3 regions of the Saccharopolyspora sp. NPDC000359 genome follow, and region 2 is predicted to be linked to each of the others. Evidence: riboswitches for the same ligand, from Rfam matches in the RefSeq annotation. Region 2 holds a riboswitch; each other region holds the start of a gene.

Region 1 (6,685 bases), on a different contig from region 2:
GAGCTGGATCGCCCCACTCCCCTCAGGTTAGGCTCACCAAACTCCAGAACCGAGTGAACAGGTAGGAAGCACATGTTCCGTCCCCGCCGACTGCTCGCGGTGATCACCGCAGCGCTCGCCCTGGGCAGTGCCGCCGCGTGCGGCACGGCAGCCGAGCAGCCCGCCGCACCCGACGCTGGCGGACGCGTCGTCAACCACGCGAAGGGGCAGACCACGGTCGTGGGCACCCCGCAGCGGGTGGTCGTACTCGACACCGGCGAGTTGGACGCGGCGTTGGCGCTGGGCGTCAAGCCGGTGGGCACGGTGCTGCCGGACGCCAACCAGGACCTGCAGCCCTACCTGGCCGAGAAGGCCGGGGACATCGAGGTCGTCGGCACGATCGGTTCGCCGAACCTGGAGAAGATCGCCGCGCTCAAACCCGACCTGATCCTGTCCAGCAAGGTCCGCGACGACGCGAACTACGAGGCGTTGAGCAAGATCGCGCCGACGGTGTTCGCCGAGACCGTCGGCAAGCCGTGGAAGGAGAACTTCCTGCTCGACGCCAAGGCGCTGGGCAAGGAGGCCGAGGCCCAGCGGATCCTGGCCGACTACCAGCAGCGGGCCGCCGAGATCGGCAGGCAGCTCGGCGACCCGGCGGCCACCGAGGTCAGCGCGCTGCGGTTCCTGTCCGGCGAGTACCGGCTCTACGGCACCGGCTCCTACCTCGGCACGATCCTGGCCGACGTCGGGCTCGGGCGGCCAGGCAACCAGCGGTTCGACGGGACCCACACCAAGATCAGCCGCGAGCAGCTCTCCCAGGCCGACGGCGACCTGCTGTTCTACTCCGCCTACGGCGACAGGACCCGCGAGCAGATGAACGACGTGGTCGGCTCGGTGCAGTGGAGCACCCTCGAAGCGGTCCGCAGCGGCAGGGCCATCGAGGTCAACGACGACACCTGGTTCCTCGGGCTCGGCCCCCTAGCCGCCAACCTCGTCCTCGACGACCTCCAGAAGTACCTCAGCCAGCGCTGATCCCCGGCCCCGGCGCGCCCACCCCCGCGCGCCGGGGCCGCGCCAACGCGACGTGAGCAGCCGCGAGTCCGCTGCGCTGCGGCCGACGGCCTCGACCTGCGGTCACCATCGACCGGGGAGCGCGACACGTCGATATCTGCCCGTCCGCAACGACCCCGAACCCAAGATGTAGTGTGTCGCTCGCTGGTGGTTCACCGGAGCAATTCCGGTGAGGCAAGAGGGAACCCGGTGCGAATCCGGGACTGCCCCGCAGCGGTGAACGGGAACGACCGTCGTGACCCGCCTGCCCCATCCCGGGCAGCGGGTAAGAGCACTGGGCCAACGCCTGGGAAGCCACGACCAGTAGGCCGCCCGTGAGTCCGAAGACCTGCCACCGGCGCACGCGCAAGGCGTGCTGTCCGGGGCCTCGAGGGCGGGTCCGCGCGGACGACCGGCGACCCGTCTCGCCGAGGTCTCCCTGCGCGCGCTCGAAGGTCCACCGAGCTCGCGAGGGGAGAGAGCCAGTGACGGCGACACTCGACAACTGGACCGAGGTGTCCACCGCGGTCCACCAGGCCTGCGCCGGATTGCCCGGCGTGTCCGCCGAAGCCGTGCTCGACGAGGTGCGGCGCACCGGCTACGCGGGGATCAGCGACGACGAGCTCTCGCTGGCCCAGGTCATGGCGGCCCGCACCCTGATCGAGACCGAACCGAACTACTCGCAGGTCACCGCCCGCCTGCTGCTGAACCGGATGCGCCGCGAAGCGCTGGAGTTCCTCGGTGTCGACCAGGACGCCGACTACGCCGCGCACTTCGCCGAGTACGTGCGCCGTGGCGTGGCGCTCGAGCAGTTGGCCCCCGAACTGGCCACCTTCGACCTCGACCGGTTGGGCCGCGCGCTGGCGCCCGAGCGCGACCTGGAGTTCGGCTTCCTGGGGCTGCAGACCCTCTACGACCGGTACTTCCTGCACGAGGGCGGAGTGCGCTTCGAGCTGCCGCAGGCCTTCTTCATGCGGGTCGCGATGGGCTTGGCGCTGCGCGAGGACGACCGCGAGGCCCGCGCCATCGAGTTCTACCAGCTGCTGTCGTCGTTCGACTTCATGTGCTCGACGCCGACGCTGTTCAACGCCGGGACCACCCGGCCGCAGCTGTCCTCCTGCTTCCTGACCACAGTGGACGACGACCTGTCCGGCATCTTCCACTCGATCAGCAACAACGCCCTGCTGTCGAAGTACGCCGGCGGGCTCGGCAACGACTGGACGCCGGTGCGCGGCATCGGCGCGCACATCAGGGGCACCAACGGCAAGTCGCAGGGCGTCGTGCCGTTCCTGAAGATCGCCAACGACACCGCGGTGGCGGTCAACCAGGGCGGCAAGCGCAAGGGCGCGGTCTGCGCCTACCTGGAGACCTGGCACATCGACGTCGAGGAGTTCCTCGACCTGCGCAAGAACACCGGCGACGACCGGCGCCGCACCCACGACATGAACACCGCGAACTGGGTGCCCGACGAGTTCCTGCGCCGGGTCGAGGCCGACGAGCAGTGGACGCTGTTCTCCCCCGACGAGACCCCCGACCTGCACGACCGCTACGGCGCGGCGTTCGCCGAGCGCTACCGCGCCTACGAGCAGGCCGCCGACCGCGGCGAGATCGCGGTGTTCAAGCGGGTCCGCGCGGTCGACCTGTGGCGGCGGATGCTGACCATGCTGTTCGAGACCGGCCACCCGTGGATCACCTTCAAGGACCCGTGCAACCTGCGTTCCCCGCAGCAGCACACCGGGGTGGTGCACTCCTCGAACCTGTGCACCGAGATCACCCTGAACACCAGCGCCGACGAGGTCGCGGTGTGCAACCTCGGCTCGATCAACCTGGCCCGGCACGTCACGGCCGACGGCATCGACGCCGAGCGCCTGGAGCGCACCACCCACACCGCGGTGCGGATGCTGGACAACGTCATCGACATCAACTTCTACACGATCCCCGAGGCCCGCCGGTCCAACCTGCGACACCGGCCGGTCGGCCTGGGGCTGATGGGCTTCGCCGACGCGCTGTTCGCGCAGCGCATCGCGCCGTCGACGCCCGCCGCGGTGGAGTTCGCCGACCGCAGCATGGAGTTGATCAGCTACCACGCGATCAGCGCGTCCAGCGCGCTGGCGGCCGAGCGCGGTCGCTACGAGACCTTCGACGGCTCGCTGTGGAGCCGCGGCGTGCTGCCGATCGACTCGCTGGAGCTGCTCGCCGAAGCCCGCGGCGGCGACGTCGACCTGGACCGGTCGTCCACCTTGGACTGGGCGGCGCTGCGCGAGCGCGTGGTCCGCGACGGGATGCGCAACTCCAACGTGATGGCCATCGCGCCGACTGCGACGATCGCCAACATCTGCGGGGTCAACCAGTCCATCGAGCCCGTCTACCGGAACCTGTACGTCAAGGCGAACATGTCCGGCGACTTCACCGTGGTCAACCCGCACCTGGTAGCCGACCTCAAGCTCGCCGGGTTGTGGGACGAGGCGATGGTCGCCGACCTCAAGCTGCACGACGGCAGCCTGCTGCCGATCGAGCGGATCCCGCAGGAGCTCAAGGAGCTCTACGCCACCGCGTTCGAGATCGAACCGCACTGGCTGGTGGAGGCCGCGGCGCGGCGGCAGAAGTGGATCGACCAGGCGCAGTCGCTGAACCTCTACGTCGCCGCCCCCAGCGGCCGCAAGCTCGACGAGCTCTACCGGCTGGCCTGGCGCAAGGGCTTGAAGACCACGTACTACCTGCGCTCCACCAGCGCCACCCACGTGGAGAAGAGCACCCTGCGTGGAACCGACGGCAAGCTCAACGCCGTGCCCACCGCGGTCCCCGCGGCGACAGTCTGCTCCGTCGAGGACCCCGACTGCGAAGCCTGCCAGTGACGCATCCCCGCGATCTCAATGGAGATCAGACACCTGGTCCCCATTGAACTCGCGCACCAAGAACCCCTCCACCACCGCCCGTTCGCCCCGGGCCGGACGAACCCTCCCTTGGAGCATGACGAGCATGACCTCCCTGCAGTCCCCCTCCTCCGCAGGTCTCGGCGAGATCGACCGCTCCGGCGGGCGCGTCGACGTCAGCGAGAAGGCGATGATCAACGCCCGCGCCGACGTCAACCAGCTGCTGCCGCTCAAGTACGGCTGGGCCTGGGACAAGTACCTCGCCGGGTGCAACAACCACTGGATGCCCACCGAGATCTCCATGCAGGCCGACATCGCGCTGTGGAAGTCCAGCGACGGGCTCACCGAGGACGAGCGCCTGCTGCTCAAGCGCAACCTCGGGTTCTTCGCCACCGCCGAATCCCTGGTCGCCAACAACATCGTGCTCGCGGTCTACCGGCACATCACCAACCCCGAGTGCCGCCAGTACCTGCTGCGGCAGGCGTTCGAGGAGGCCGTGCACACCCACACCTTCCAGTACATCTGCGAGAGCCTCGGCCTGGACGAGGGCGAGCTGTTCAACATGTACCGGGAGATCCCGTCGATCTCCGACAAGGACGCGTGGGCCCTGCAGTACACCCAGAGCCTGGAGGACCCGGACTTCGCCACCGGCACCACCGAGGCCGACCAGGCCTTCCTGCGCGACCTGGTCGCCTTCTACGTGATCTTCGAGGGCATGTGGTTCTACACCGGTTTCGCGCAGGTCCTGGCGCTGGGCCGCCGCAACAAGATGGTCGGCATCGCCGAGCAGTACCAGTACATCCTGCGCGACGAGTCCATCCACCTGAACTTCGGCATCGACTGCATCAACCAGATCAAGCTGGAGAACCCGCACCTGTGGACCGCGGAGTTCCAGGCCGAGGTCCGGCAGATGCTCGCCGAGGCCTGCGAGCTGGAGATCGCCTACGGCCGCGACACCATGCCCCGCGGCATCCTCGGCATCAACGCCGAGCTCTGCGCCGAGTACATGCACTTCATCACCAACCGGCGCTGCGACCAGCTCGGCCTCGAACCGGTCTTCCCGGAGACGGAGAACCCGTTCCCGTGGATGTCCGAGGCGATGGACCTGAAGAAGGAGAAGAACTTCTTCGAGACCCGGGTCATCGAGTACCAGTCCGGCGCCTCCCTGTCCTGGGACTGATGCCGAGCCGCGGTGGGCGGCCCGCTCAGGTCTGATCAGCCGCAGACCGCGCCCTCCGCGGCGGAGCCGACGAGCTTGGCGTACTTGCCGAGGACCCCGTGGCGGAAGCGGGGTTCCGGCGGTGCCCAGCTCGCACGTCGGCGCTGGAGTTCCGCCTCGTCCACGAGCAGGTCGAGGGTGCGGGCGGCGAGGTCCAACCGGATCGGGTCGCCGTCCCGCACCAGCGCGATCGGGCCGCCGTCGGGGGCTTCCGGTGCCACGTGCCCGATGCACAACCCCGTCGTCCCGCCGGAGAACCGGCCATCGGTGACCAGCAGGACGTCCTTGCCCAGGCCCGCGCCCTTGATCGCACCGGTCACCGCGAGCATCTCGCGCATGCCTGGACCGCCGCGCGGCCCCTCGTAGCGGATGACGACCACGTCGCCAGGCTTGAGCGAACCGTCCTCGACCGCGTCCATGGCCCCCTGCTCGCCGTCGAAAACCCTCGCCGTGCCGTCGAACCGCGCGGAGTCGAACCCGGCGCTCTTCACCACGGCACCGTCCGGAGCCAGCGAGCCGCGGAGGATGGTCAGCCCGCCGGTCGGGTGGATCGGGTTCGACAGCTGGTGCAGCACCTCGCCATCCAGGTCCGGGGGCTGGAGCTCGGCCAGGTTGTCCGCCACCGTCCGGCCCGTCACGGTCAGGCAGTCGCCGTGCAGCAGCCCCGCGTCCAGCAGGGCCTTCATCACCACCGGGACACCGCCGATGCGGTCCACCGCGGACATCACGTACCGGCCGAACGGCTTGACGTCGGCGAGGTGCGGCACCCGGTCCCCGATCCGGTTGAAGTCGTCCAGGGCCAGGTCGACCTCGGCCTCGCGCGCGATGGCCAGCAGGTGCAGGACGGCGTTGGTGGAGCCGCCGAAGGCCATCACCACCGCGATCGCGTTCTCGAACGCCTGCCGGGTCAGGATCCGCCGGGCCGTCAGCCCGCTCTCCAGCATGCCGACCACCGCGCGCCCCGCGGCCCGAGCGCTCGCGTCGCGACGCCGGTCGACCGAAGGCGGGCTCGCCGAACCGGGCATCGACATGCCCAGCGCTTCCGCCGCGCAAGCCATGGTGTTCGCCGTGTACATCCCGCCGCAGGCACCCTCGCCTGGGCAGATGGCGCGCTCGATGCGGTCCACCTCGTCGCGGGAGATCAGCCCGCGCGCGCAGGCCCCGACCGCTTCGAAAGCGTCGATGATCGTCACTTCGCGGTCGTCCACCCGTCCCGGCAGGATCGACCCGGCGTAGACGAACACCGATGCCAGGTCGAGCCGGGCCGCCGCCATCAGCATCCCCGGCAGGCTCTTGTCGCAGCCCGCCAGCAGGACGGTGCCGTCCAACCGCTCGGCCTCCACCACCGCTTCCACCGAGTCGGCGATGATCTCCCGGGACACCAGGGAGTAGTGCATGCCGACGTGCCCCATCGAGATGCCGTCGGACACCGAGATGGTGCCGAACTCCATCGGGAAGCCGCCCGCCGCGTGCACGCCGTCCTTGGCGGCCCGCCCGAGCCGCTGCAGGGACAGGTTGCACGGGGTGATCTCGTTCCAGGAGGAGGCGACGCCGATCTGCGGCT
Region 2 (6,685 bases):
ACCGCACCGCTGACCGCGGACATCCGCTCCCGGGCCGCCATCGACCCGGACGCGTCCACCGCGAACAGCACCAGGTTGCCCTCGCGCCCCTCCCGGATCTCGCGCCGCAGGTCGTCCGAGCGCAGCACCAGCCCCGGACCGCTGCGCCCCCGCGCGACCTGGTGCGGCGCAGCAGCCGCCAGGGTGGCGGCCACGTGCACCCCATGCCCTTCCACAGTGGACGACCGCGTCGTCCGGCCGCTCCGCGACCGCGACCGCGACCGCCGTCCCGGCGCCCCGTCGCCGAGCCCCGGCACCTCCAGCAGCCGCGCCCGGAACGCCGGCGTCGGCGCCGCTGGCGCCTTGTCCGCCGGGGCGCGCCCGTCGCTGCGCTCCTCCGCGCCGCCTCCGCCGGTCGGCTCCGTCGGCTCGTCCGGGGCCTGCCCGCCGCCGTCGGGGCCGTCCGGCCCCTCCGGGGGCTCGTCGCCGTCGCCCTCGGCGTGCTCCGCCGCCTCGGCGAGTGCTTGTTCGAGCTGGTCCTCGGCCATGCCGGGTTCGTCGAAGGGGTCTCGGCGGCGGCGGTGCGGCAGCGCGAGGCGGGCGGCTGCTTCGACGTCCTGCTCGGCGACTTCGTCGGCGCCGCGCCAGGCGGCGTGCGCGATCGCCGTGCGCGCCAGCACGAGGTCGGCGCGCATCCCGTCGACGTCGAAGGACGCGCACAGCGCGGAGATCCGTCGGAGTTCGGCGTCGGGCAGGGCCACCTGCTCGACGCGGTCGCGGGCGGCGCGGATGTGCGCGGCGAGTTCGGCGTCGGCGTCGGCCCACTTCGCGGCGAACTCGACCGGGTCGGCTTCGAAGGCCAGTCGGCGGCGCACCACTTCGGTGCGGGTGGTGACTTCACGGGAGGCCGCGACCTGCACGGTGAGGCCGAACCGGTCGAGCAGCTGCGGCCGCAGCTCACCCTCCTCCGGGTTCATCGTGCCGACCAGCAGGAACGATGCCGCGTGCGAGATCGACACGCCTTCCCGCTCGACGTGCGCGCGGCCCATCGCGGCGGCGTCCAGCAGCAGGTCGACCAGGTGGTCGTGCAGCAGGTTGACCTCGTCGACGTACAGGACGCCGCGGTGCGCGGCGGCCAGCAGGCCCGGTTGGAAGGCGCGGACGCCTTCGGTCAGCGCGCGCTCCAGGTCCAGCGAGCCGATCAGGCGGTCTTCGGTGGCGCCCACCGGCAGTTCGACGAGCTGCGCCGGGCGCTGCGTCGAGGTCGAGTCGTGCGGTCCGTCCGGGCACTGCGGGTCGGGGTGGCCCGGGGCACACCCGAAGCGGCAGTCGGTGACCACGTCCAGGGGCGGCAGCAGCGAGGCGAGCGCGCGCACCACGGTGGACTTCGCCGTGCCCTTCTCACCGCGGACCAGCACCCCGCCGATGCGCGGGTGCACGGCGTTGAGCAGCAGTGCCAGTCGCAGGTCGTCGTGGCCGACGACGGCGGAGAAGGGGAATCGCGGAGCAGCGGTCATGCCGGGTTCCTTCCTCGGGGTGCGGACGCCCCGGTGGCGGGAACAAGGGGACGCAGTGTCCTGACTCCCGGATCTCCGCGCCCCTCCGGCCTTCCCAGGTCTCCCCGGTGGCTCTCGGGGGAGGGTCGCTCCCCGGTCACAGTGGCGCCGACCGTGCCGGATTCGCACCGGCTTCCTGCCGCACCCCTTGCATTCGGATCATGGAGCATCGTCGCAGAACCGGGGCGGCGGACCAACCGCCGACCACCCCGGCGAGACCTGCACCACTACCGGGGTCGTGCCCCTCCGGTCACGCGCGGCGGCGCGGCTCGCGGCGCATGTCGACGTGCGGGATGCCGTCCTCCAGGTACTCCTCGCCGGTCACGACGAAGCCGAAGGAGCCGTAGAAGTCCTTGGCGTAGACCTGGGCGGCGAGGACCGCGGGCGCGTGCTGCACCTCGGCGACGGCGGCGCGCATCAGCTTGCGGCCCAGCCCCATCCCGCGCGCGGACTTGGCGGTGCACACCCGGCCGATCCGGAAGGTGCCGTCGGGGTCTTCGAGCAGCCGCAGGTAACCCAGCACGTAGCCGTCAGCGGAGTCGATCCAGAAGTGCCGGGTGGTCTCCTCCAGGTCGCGACCGTCCAGCTCCGGGTACGGGCACTCCTGCTCGACGACGAACACGTCGACGCGCAGGCGCAGCATCCGGTAGAAGTCCTCGGCGTCCAGGTCCGCGGTGTAGGCGCGGTGGACGGCGGTCGCGAGCGGCTGGAGGGTCATCCCTACCTGGATATCACAACGGGGTCTCGAAACCCTCATTCACCTGCACCGGAGTAGCCAACAACACTCCGCTGCCCGCTCGCCCCGAGGCGCCGGGCGAGGTGCTCCGGCAGCGGGTGCCGTGGACTTCAGCGGTGCTCGACCTGATCTTCCACGCGCCCAGCCTGGGCCGGGCCGCGCGGTCCTCCCACCAGTCAGAGCTGCCCGGCGAGCTCGTCGGCGTAGCTGGACAGGCGGGTGTAGACGCCCGGGATGTTCGGGCGACCGCAACCGGTGCCGTACGAGACGACCCCGATCAGGCGGTTGTCCGCCACGATCGGGCCGCCAGAGTCCCCGGTGCACGCGTCGCGGCCGCCTTCGGGCACCCCGGCGCAGAACATGCTCCGCGGGTCGTAGTTCGGGTAGGCGCTGCGGCAGGCCGCGTCCGTGGTGATCGGGACGTCCACCGCCTGCAGGGTCGTCGAGGGCGGGCCGGACTCGCTGGTCTTGCCCCAGCCGTAGACGCGGCCGACGGTGCCGGGCTGGTAGTGCTCGGTGTCGCCCTGGTCGACCAGCGGCAGCTCGCCCTGGGTCAGCGGCTGGCGCAGGGTCAGGACCGCGACGTCGGCGCCGCTGGTGTAGCCCCGGAACCCGGGGTGCACCCAGACCTGGCCGACCTCCGCGACCTCACCTTCGCGGGTTTCCAGGTCGGTGCGCCCGGCGATCGCGCGCAGCTCGTCCGGGCCGCGCTGGCCGCCGGTGAGCGGCTCGACCATGCAGTGCGCGGCGGTGACCACCTTGATCGGGGTCACCAGGGTGCCGCCGCAGAACTGGCGGCCGTGGTCGTCGGTCAGGGCGACCAGCCACGGGGCCTCGTCGGTGGTGGCCGGGGCACCGCCGAGCACCCGCGCCTGCGGTTGTTCCGCCGCACCCGCGGTCGCGGGCTGCGCTCCGGCCAGCGCCGCCACCGCACCGGTGATCACGAGTCCCCGCCATGCGGTCCCGGTCCTGCCACGCGCCACGTCGCGCCTCCTGCCGTCGAGCGATCTTGCCGACGGCACACCGTAGTCATCCGGGCACCCGAACATTACGAGGCACAACTCACACGGTCACAGGAAAAAATTTCGTTAATATGGACGGCGTCGGGAAATTTTACTGAGCGCGTCACCGTCGACCGCTGCTCGTCCTTCCCCTGCCACTGCGGACTCGGAGCACCTCCCAGCACCGGGTCCGTGAACTGTGCCCGACCAGGTGACAGATCAAACCCAATCGAGTGATCAGTGCCGTGCGCTGTCGCGAAGGAGGAACCGTGCTCGTGGACCTGACCCCGCTGCCCGCCTTCCTGGTGGCCAGCGTGGTGGTCGTGCTGACCCCCGGCGTCGACGTCTTCCTGCTGCTGCGGACCTCGCTGAACCGCGGCCGCCGGGCGGGCCTGCTGGCGCTGGCCGGGATCCACACCGCGAGCATCCTGCAGGTGGCGCTGGTGATCTCCGGTCTCGGCGCCCTGGTCACCAGCCACCCCGCCGTGCTGTCCACGCTGAAGTGGATCGGCGCCGCCTACCTGGTGTACCTGGCCGCGTCGATTTTGCGCGGGCTGTGGCTGACCAGGAAGAAGACCGCCGAGGGCACGCTCAGCGGGCCGCCCGTCGACAGCTCCAACCCCTACCTGCGCGGCTTGTTCAGCAACCTCACCAACCCGAAGATGCTGCTGTTCAGCCTGGCGTTCCTGCCGCAGTTCGTGGGCTCGGCCGCGCAGCCCGCGCTGCAGCTGGTCGTGCTGGGCGTGATCTTCCTGGTGCTGGCGCTGGTCTGGGAGGCCTCGATGGTGCTCGGTGCCGCGCGGATCGCCGACCGGCTACAGGATCCCCGCGTCGCGAAGTCGCTGGACGTGATCAGCGCGGCGGCGTTCCTGACCATCTCGGTCGGGTTGGTCGCCAGCTGAGACCACCGCGCAGGTGATCAGCGCGAGCGCGACCAGCACCGCCAGCAGCACCGGCGCCGGGACCACCGGCGCCAGTAGGCTGATCGCGAAGGGCGTGCAGAAGCCCAGGTAGGCGATGCACCAGAACACCGCGGTGAGCCGGGCCAGCTCGCCCGGCCCAGCGATCCGGCCCACCACGGTCAGGCAGGACGTCACGGTGAACCCGTAGCCGACGCCCATCAGCAGGCAGGACACCAGCGCCGACCAGGGCAGCACCCACGCGGCGGAGAGCGCCGCCAGCCCGAGCCCGGCCGCGAGCACCAGGAGGCCGACCACCGCCGGGGCCCGCTCACCGCGCCGGGCGATCCGGCGCGCGATCGGCTGCACGACGGCCCCGAATCCTGGCGTGATCAGCGCCGTGATCCCGGCGTAGGCGATCTCGAAACCGGTCAGGTCGCGGCTCACCAAGTCGGGCAGCGTCCCGAACCCGACCGTCGGACCGACGAACACCCACGGCGCGACCGGCAGCACGAGGCGCCGGAACCGCGGGTCCCGCGCCCCTCCCCCACCCGCCTCAGCTCCGCTCCCGCCCGAACGCGTCTCCGGGCAGGACAGCGCGAGGACCGAACCGGCCACGCACAGCAGCAGGTGCGGCAGGTAGGCGATGACCAGCGGGTGCGGCCCCCACTGCGCGAACAGGGCGGACACCAGGCCGCTGAGGCTGAAGCCCATCGAGAGCATCACCCCGGCCCGGCGCGCGCCCACGCCTTCCTCAGCAGCGGTGCCGAACGGCGGATGCGACAGCTCCCGGACCCACGCGCTCCCCGCGGCCAGCACCGCGCCCGTGCTCAGACCGGTCAGCAACCGCCCGGCTACCAGCCAGGCCACCGCGCCGACGCCGAGCATCAGCGCCACCGTCGCCACGGCGTTGAGCACGACGGCGCCGAGGACGACCGGGCGCCGCCCCCGGCGGTCGGCCAGCGGACCGCCGAGCAGCAGACCCGGCAGCAGACCCACCACGTAGAGCGCGAGCAGGCCCGACGTCACCCAGGCGGGCAACCCCAGGTCGTGCTGGTAGGCGCCCAGCAGCGACGAGAACTGGTTCGCTCCCCAGCCCACCGCGGTCAGCAGGAACGCGGCGGGCAACCACTTGTTCAGCACGCAGTGGTTCTAAGCCGCCGCCAAGCGGTGCCGCACCAGCCCTTCAGAATTCGTGAACGCTGCTGTGATCTCCCCCTCGCACCCACCGCTTCGTACGCTGCGGGCATGGACCTGCGTCGGTTGACGTCCTTCCTCGCGGTCGCCGAGGAAGGGCACTTCGGCAAGGCCGCCGAGCGGCTGTTCCGCTCCCCCGCGTCCGTCACCGCGCACATCAAGCAGCTGGAGCACGACCTCGGCGTCCGCCTGCTGGACCGCTCGCCGGTGCGGCTCACCCCGGCCGGTGAGCGGTTCGTCGGGCACGCCCGGTCGCTGCTGGCCGCGCTGGACGCGGCGGTGGCCGACGTGGCGGAGGCCCCGCCGGAGCGGGCGCTGCGGGTTGGGATCATGAGCAACGGCTCGGCCGAGCTCACCCCCGCCGTCGTGCAGGCGTTCCAGCGGACCCACCCGGGGGTCGCGGTGGAGTTCCTCGCCCTCGACTTCACCGAGCACGTCTCGGCACTGGTGCAGCACCGGGTCGACGTGGCGTTCGTGCGGCCCGCCCCGGTGGACGAGCGGATCGCCGTGGACGTGGTCACCACCGAGCGGCGCATCGTGGTCGTACCCGCCTCCTGGGAGCTGGCCGACGCCCCCGCCGTGCACCTGGACGACGTGCTCGATCTGCCCTACGTCAGCCTCCCCGAGCACACTCCGCGCCAGTTCAGCGACTACCTCTACTTCGCCGACGCGCGCGGCGGGCTGTCGCCGCACCGCAGCCGCTCGCACGCGGTGACCCCGCACGAGGTCCTGACCACGGCCGCCGCCGGGCGGGGCGCGGGATCGGCGCTGGAGTCGTTCCAGCGGTACTACCCGTGGCCGGGCACGGTCTGCGTGCCGGTTCTGGACGCACCGCCCGAGCACAGCGTGCTGGCCACCCGCGCGGGCGACCGGAACCCGGCGGTGCGCGCGTTCCGGTCCCTGACCGCGCAGCTGACCCGCGAGCTGGGCCCGCGGCTGCGGCTGGGCTGAACTCCCGGACGCGACGCGGCCGGGGCGCTCCCGCCGCGCCCCGGCCGCGTCCGTGCTGGATCAGGAGTCCAGCTGCTGCTGCACGTCGTCGTGGTAGGCGGCGACGCGGGTGTAGATGCCCGGCGCGTTCGGCCGGGCGCAGCCGTTGCCGGTGGAGACGATGCCCACCAGCTTGTTCTCGACCACCAGCGGCCCGCCGGAGTCACCCTGGCAGCTGTCCACGCCGCCCTCCGGCAGCCCGGCGCACACCATGGCCTCCGCGTTGTACTGCGGGTACGCGCTCTTGCAGTCGGCGTCGCTGGTCAGCGGGACCTCCGCCTTCTGCAGGTTCTCCGACGCCTCACCACCTTCCGCGGTGGCCCCCCA
Region 3 (6,685 bases), on a different contig from region 2:
CGATGAGCAGGGAGCGGAGCTCCGCCGTCGTGATGTTGGAGCGGACCGCGCCGCACTGCTGGGCGCGTTCCAGCAGGGCCCCGAGGACGGTGTCGAAGTCGGTTTCCCGGCACTCCGACTTCGGTTGCCGACCGGTTGATCCCAGGGCGTCGCAGAGGTCCTTGTTGAACGAGGCCTGCTCGACCACCTGGCGGAAGTAGTCGAAGAACGCCTGCTCCGGGTCGTCGGCTTCGGCCAGTTCGCGGGCGTCGTGGACCATGCGCTGGATCCGCTCGGAGACGACCGCGTCGAACAGCGCTTCCTTGGTGGGGAAGTGGCGGTAGATCGTGCCCGGGCCGACGCCGGCGCGGCGGGCGATGTCGTCCAGCGGGACTGCCAGGCCCTCGGCCGCGAACAGCTCCTGAGCCGCGGCGAGGACGCGGTCCCGGTTGCGCTGGGCGTCCGCGCGCAGTCGTTTCCCCTGGTTGTTGGTGGTCGTCACGTCCCGACCATATCGCGTCGCGGACAACCGGAGCGTGCGTTCCGTATAGTCGTCGAATATAAGCGGGGCGCATGTTCCGTTTAAGGTTCCGGATAGCGGAGGACCCAGTGCCCACAGAAGACAAGGTCGTGCTCGTCGTCGGTGCCACCGGTCAGCAGGGTGGTGCCGCCTCGGCCCAGCTGCTCGACCGCGGCTGGCAGGTGCGGGCCTTCACCCGCAGCGCCGCGAGTGCTGCGGCTCGACGGCTCGCCGACGCGGGGGCTGAGTTGGTTGAGGGCGACATGGGCGACCGGGCGGCCCTGGAGTCCGCGATGCGCGGTGCGCACGGGGTTTTCAGCGTCCAGCCGGCCTTCGTCTCGCCGGAGCTGACGCCGGACTTCAGCCACGAGGTGGAAGTCCGCTGGGGCAAGAACGTCGCCGACGCGGCGAAGGCCGTCGGAGTCGGGCACCTCGTCTACGCCTCGGCGTTCAACGCCGAGCGGGCGACCGGCATCCCGACGCTGGAGACCAAGTGGGCGGTCGAGCAGCACATCCGCGAGATCGGCGTGCCGGCCACGATGCTCCGCCCGGTGTCGTTCATGGAGAACTACCTCGCGATGATGCCGGGCCAGTCAGTCACCGACGGCGAGCTCGTCAGCGCGCTCCGGGCGGACGTGTCGCAACCGCTGATCGCGACGGAGGACATCGGCGCCTTCGCGGCGCTGGCGTTCGAGAACCCCGACGAGTACATCGGCGAAGTGCTTGAGATCGCTGGCGATTCGCTCACCCCGCCGCAGATCGCCGCGGCGCTCGCCCGGGCGACGGGTCGCGAATTCCGGCACGTCGAGATGCCGCTGGAGCCGCTCCGGGAGCAGAACCCGGTCCTGTACCGCGCGTACAAGGTGCTGAACGAACTCGACTCCGACGTCGTGGACGTTCCAGCACTGCGCGAGATCCACCCGGGCCTGCTCACCTTCGAGTCCTGGCTCGCGAAGCGGCGCTGAACGGTCGTGAGTGGCGATGGTGGTCAGGGCGACCATCGCCGCTCACGAGGTGGTGGTGTGGGGTCGTGAGTGGTGGTGGTTGGGGCGACCATCGCCGCTCACGAGTCAGGCGGAGTTGTCCGCGCCGAGTCTGGGGAAGGGGCGGGTGGAGAAGACCACTTCCACCGGTACTTCGAAGTGCTCCGCGATGTGCAGGGCCAGGTGAAGGCTTGGGCTGTACTCGCCGCGCTCCAGGTAGCCCACCGTTTGGTAGTGCACGCCGAGGGCTTCCGCGAGCTGCCGGCGGGAGGTGCCCCGTTCCGCGCGCAGCATCGCGATGCGGTTGTAGATCGTCTCGCTCATGTTCCCTCCGCCTCAGCGCACGCGCTGCAGGGCTTTCTCCCTCCGCGCCGCCAGGGTCGAACCGGACTCGCGCCGCGCCATCCGGCGCAGCACCACCGGCGCGACCGCGAGTCCGACCACGGCCCACAGGACGAGCACCCCGATGGTTCCCAGGTGCCGCCACGACTCGCCGATCTCGGCCGTCGCCGCCGCGTCCGGCAGCAGGATCAGCGCCATGCTGGTGGGGATCGAGAACAGTGCCCCGAAGCTGGGTCCGATCGGGATCGTCGCGACCAGGCCCAGCACCGTCACCCCGAGCACGCCCAGCCACGGACCGAGGGCTCGCACGCGCGCCTGCTGGGCAAGATCGACGCCCGCTCCACGGTCGGCGCGCTGGGTGAACCGGCTGGACGACACGTTGGTCACCCAGCCGATCGGGTCGACGCCTTTGAGCACGTCCGTCGTTCCGTAGCTCATCCGCAGGCCGCGGACGTCGAGCGCGGTCGCGTCGGTGGTTGGCGGTCTCGCGTGATCGTTGTTGGCTGTCATTGCCCCAGTTCTTCTTGTCATGAACATCCGTCGAGATGTAGTACGGGTGCTATATCTCGTGGAAACGGCTGAGCATGTGTGGTGCAGATCTCCTCTCGCTGTAGATCGACTTCAGCGGCTACGCCTGGCGCCCGGGTGCTGGACGGGCCTTGCCAACGGGGGTTCGGCGGATAGCCTTGGCGGTGCTGGTGGTTCGTCCGCTTCCGCGACGCGGGAGGGGACGAGGCAAGAGGGAACCCGGTGCGAATCCGGGACTGCCCCGCAGCGGTGAGCGGGAACGACCGCCGTCATCGAGCACTGGACGCCAACGTCTGGGAAGCGACGGCCAGTAGGTACCTCCGTGCAGGAGAGCGCCCGCGAGTCCGAAGACCTGCCACCGGTGCGCCCGCCGACCGGTGGGCGCGGTCCGAGGTCTCGCGGGAGGACCTGGCCGACGAGCGGCTGCCGCTCGCTGGTTCGCGCCCGCACGACCTCGGCACACCTGATGTCGAGCTCGCGAGGTGAGGGACTTGACCAGCAAGATCGGATCGACCGCGCTCGGATACCCCCGGATCGGGCCGGGGCGGGAGCTGAAGCGGGCCCTGGAGAGCTACTGGGCCAACCGCTCCACCGAGGCGGAACTGCGCGAGGTGGCCCGGGGCCTGCGCATCGACACGTGGCGCCAGCTGCGCGACTCGGGACTGGACTCGGTGCCCGGCAACACGTTCTCCTACTACGACCACGTGCTCGACACCGCGGTCACCTTCGGCGCGGTGCCGCCGCGCTACGCCGAGCTGGGGCTCGGTCCGCTGGACACGTACTTCGCGATGGCGCGCGGGGCTTCCACCGTGCCGCCGCTGGAGATGACGAAGTGGTTCGACACCAACTACCACTACCTGGTGCCGGAGATCGGACCGGACACGCGGTTCTCGCTGACCGACCGGACACCCGTCGAGCAGTACCGCGAGGCCCTGGAAGCCGGTGTGACCACCCGGCCGGTGCTGGTCGGTCCGCTGACCTTCCTGCTGCTGGCCAAACCGGCGGCCGACGCGCCGGAGGACTTCCGCCCGCTGGACAAGCTGCCCGAGCTGCTCGACGCCTACGCCGAGCTGCTGCGCGAGCTGCACCGCGCGGGGGCCGAGTGGGTGCAGCTCGACGAGCCCGCCTTCGCCGCCGACCGCACGCCGGAGCAGCTGCAGGCGCTCGGCGACGCCTACCGCCAGCTGGGTGGGTTGGCCGCGCGGCCGCAACTGCTGGTGGCGGGGTACTTCGGCGACTTCAGCGAGGCGGTGCGGGTGCTCGCGGCCACCCCGGTGGAAGCGCTCGGGGTTGACCTGGTGACCGCGACGTCCACTGTGGACTCGCTGTCCGGGGTGCCGGGACTGCGGGACAAGGCGCTGGTGGCCGGGCTCGTCGACGGGCGCAACGTCTGGCGCACCGACCTGGACCGCGCCCTCACCACGGCGGCAACCCTGCTCGGGCTGGCCGGTGAGGTCGCCGTGAGCACCTCCTGCTCGCTGCTGCACGTCCCCTACGACGTCGAAGCCGAGGACATCGACCCGCAGGTCAAGTCCTGGCTGGCCTTCGCCGCGCAGAAGGTGCGCGAGGTCGTCGTGCTCGGGCGCGCGCTGGAGGAGGGGCGGGAGGTGGTGGCCGCCGAGCTCGACGCCGCCCGCGACGCCATCGCCGACCGCGCTGGGGCGGCGCGCGTGCGCAACAACCGCGTCCGCGCCCGGCTGGACTCGCTGCGGCCCGAGCACTCGCAGCGCGGCGACCACCAGAAGCGTCGGCAGGCCCAGCAGGAGTCCCTGCGGCTACCGCCCCTGCCCACCACGACGATCGGTTCGTTCCCGCAGACCACCGACGTCCGCAAGGCGCGGGCGGCGTTCCGGGCCGGGCGCATCGACCGGGCCAGCTACCAGCAGCGGATGCGGGACGAGATCCGGCGCGTGGTCGAGCTGCAGGAAGCGGTCGGGCTCGACGTGCTGGTGCACGGCGAACCGGAGCGCAACGACATGGTGCAGTACTTCGCCGAGCACCTGGACGGGTTCACCAGCACCGCGGGCGGCTGGGTGCAGTCCTACGGGTCGCGGTGCGTGCGGCCGCCGATCCTCTACGGCGACGTGTCCCGGCCGGGACCGATCACCGTGGAGTGGGCGACCTGCGCGCAGGCGCTCACCGCCAAGCCGGTCAAGGGCATGCTCACCGGCCCGGTCACCATCCTGGCCTGGTCGTTCGTCCGCGACGACCAGCCGCTGGCGGACACCGCCGCGCAGGTCGCGATGGCCATCCGCGACGAGGTGCAGGACCTGGAGGCGGCCGGCATCCGGGTGATCCAGGTGGACGAGCCCGCGCTGCGCGAGCTCCTGCCGCTGCGCGCGGCGCAGCACGAGGCGTACCTGCGGTGGGCGGTGTCGGCGTTCCGCCTGGCCACCTCCGGCGTCAGCGACTCCACCCAGGTCCACACCCACCTGTGCTACTCGGAGTTCGGTGACGTGATCGACGCGATCGTGGCGCTGGACGCCGACGTGACCAGCATCGAAGCGGCCCGGTCGCGGATGGAGGTGCTGGACGACCTCAACGCGGTCGGCTTCAGCCGCGGTGTGGGGCCGGGGGTGTACGACATCCACTCGCCGCGCGTGCCGGACGCGGCCGAGGTGGTCGACCTGCTCCGCGCGGCCCTGCGCTCGGTGCCCGCGGACCGCCTGTGGGTCAACCCGGACTGCGGCCTGAAGACCCGCGGCTACGCGGAGGTCGAACCGGCGTTGGAGAACCTGGTCAGCGCAGCGCGAGTGGTCCGCCGCGAGCTGCCCTGACCGCGAGCGTTGCGGGCGGTGCGGTTCCCCCACCACTCACCGCACCGCCCGCAACACCTCCCGCGCGGGGTGACTGCCCGGACCTCGCGCGACCGTCAGACGGCCAACTCCCGTTGAGGTCGCGTTGGGACGCGCCTGACCGGGGTCAGGTCTGCGGGGCGAGGTCGGGGCCGAGGGAGGCGAACTTCTCGCGGGAGACCACCCGGGGCGGGGGCCAGGTGATGTTGCGCGGGGGCCAGGACTGGCCGGTGCGCTTGAGGAACCACTCCGGCGGCTCGTACATCGGCGGTTCGAAGTCGGCGGGCAGCATGCTGCGCCACTCGACGTCCTTGGTGCGCTCGGCGAACTCGTCCTTCAGCGTCTGCAGCCGCTCCGGTTGGGTGAGCAGGTCGATCGCCAGCGCCGCGAGGTACTTCGACGCCGCGAGCAGCGCCGCGTGGCCCATGGGGGCCGCGGTCGTCGCCGCGAACGCCCAGTTGTGCGTCTTGCAGCCGATCGGGGCGACCGCCGTGCCGAGGCTGACGGTCGGCACCTGCCAGCTGATGTCGGCCACGTCGGTCGACCCGCCGCCCAGGAACGCCGGGTTCGGCGGCTCCAGGTCGCCGATCTCGGTGGACACGCCCTTGGTCGGCAACCCGAGCGAGTCCTGGATCTCCCGCGCCAGCCGCTGGTCGGCGTCGGTGAACCGCGGCGGCCCGATCTGGAGCATGTTCTCGTGCAGCAGCTCGGCGGCCGACCGCGACGGCAGCTTGTTCCAGCAGGCCGCGGTGATTTTGTGCTCCACCCGGGTCTGGCTGGCCTGGGCGGCGGCCTGCGCGCAGGAAACGACCTTGTCGAACAGCACCTTGACCCGTTCCGGGCTGCCTTCCCGCACGTAGTAGGAGATCTGTGCGATCTCCGGGGTCACGTTCGGCGCGTCACCGCCGTTGTTGATCACGTAGTGCAGCCGCCCGGACGGCGCCAGGTGCTCCTCGCGCAGGAACTCCGTCATGGTGGCGAGCATGATCGCCGCGTCCAGCGCACTCTTGTTGCCCAGCGGGAGCCCGCCGTGCCCGGCCACGCCGAGGAAGGTGAAGGTCACCGCGGTCAGCGCGCTGCTGGTGCCCCAGCCGGTCGAGTTGGTGGTGCCCGGGTGCCAGTCCAGGAACGCGTCCAGCCCGCGGTAGACGCCCTCGCGCACCGCGTAGGCCTTGCCGATCAGCTGCTCCTCGGCGGTCGAGCCGAAGAACTTGATGGTGCCGCCGACCCCGTTGCGGCGCATGCCCTGCGCCGTCGCCGCGGCTGCGCCCGCTGCGGCCGAGCCGAGCGCGGCGTGTCCGCAGCCGTGGCCCGGGCCGTAGGTCGGGGCGAACGGGTCGTGGTGGTAGACGAGCGGGTCGTGCTGCCCGGCGCCCTTCTTCTGCGACAGGCCGGGCAGCGCGTCGTACTCGCCGCTGAACCCGAGCGTCGGCCCGGCTCCGTTGTGGAAGGTCGCGACGAACGCGGTGGGGAAGCCCGCCGCGCCCCACTCGATCTGGAAGCCGTTGCGGCGGAGGAACTCGGCTTCGGCGATCGAG

Evidence for each region. Region 2 has a riboswitch for cobalamin ahead of ABT324_RS18375 (putative cobaltochelatase). Riboswitches for the same ligand answer to the same signal wherever they lie in the genome.
Region 1: another riboswitch for cobalamin. It lies ahead of ABT324_RS31390 (ribonucleoside-diphosphate reductase subunit alpha); the one in region 2 lies ahead of ABT324_RS18375 (putative cobaltochelatase).
Region 3: another riboswitch for cobalamin. It lies ahead of metE (5-methyltetrahydropteroyltriglutamate--homocysteine S-methyltransferase); the one in region 2 lies ahead of ABT324_RS18375 (putative cobaltochelatase).

The regions. Positions count from the first base shown of each region.
Region 1 is NZ_JBEPDU010000075.1:18,443-25,127, forward strand. It holds gene ABT324_RS31385 (ABC transporter substrate-binding protein) at 73-1,011, shown strand; cobalamin riboswitch at 1,182-1,400, shown strand; gene ABT324_RS31390 (ribonucleoside-diphosphate reductase subunit alpha) at 1,515-3,884, shown strand; gene ABT324_RS31395 (ribonucleotide-diphosphate reductase subunit beta) at 4,009-5,082, shown strand; gene ilvD (dihydroxy-acid dehydratase) at 5,118-6,685, opposite strand, start outside.
Region 2 is NZ_JBEPDU010000027.1:24,064-30,748, forward strand. It holds gene ABT324_RS18375 (putative cobaltochelatase) at 1-1,496, opposite strand, end outside; cobalamin riboswitch at 1,538-1,715, opposite strand; gene ABT324_RS18380 (GNAT family N-acetyltransferase) at 1,786-2,253, opposite strand; gene ABT324_RS18385 (S1 family peptidase) at 2,448-3,254, opposite strand; gene ABT324_RS18390 (LysE family translocator) at 3,542-4,174, shown strand; gene ABT324_RS18395 (MFS transporter) at 4,088-5,314, opposite strand; gene ABT324_RS18400 (LysR family transcriptional regulator) at 5,420-6,319, shown strand; gene ABT324_RS18405 (S1 family peptidase) at 6,380-6,685, opposite strand, start outside.
Region 3 is NZ_JBEPDU010000004.1:140,080-146,764, reverse strand. It holds gene ABT324_RS04780 (TetR/AcrR family transcriptional regulator) at 1-481, opposite strand, end outside; gene ABT324_RS04775 (NmrA/HSCARG family protein) at 589-1,464, shown strand; gene ABT324_RS04770 (helix-turn-helix transcriptional regulator) at 1,570-1,806, opposite strand; partial or broken gene ABT324_RS04765 (ABC transporter permease) at 1,819-2,115, opposite strand; cobalamin riboswitch at 2,507-2,726, shown strand; gene metE (5-methyltetrahydropteroyltriglutamate--homocysteine S-methyltransferase) at 2,844-5,129, shown strand; gene ABT324_RS04755 (amidohydrolase) at 5,275-6,685, opposite strand, start outside.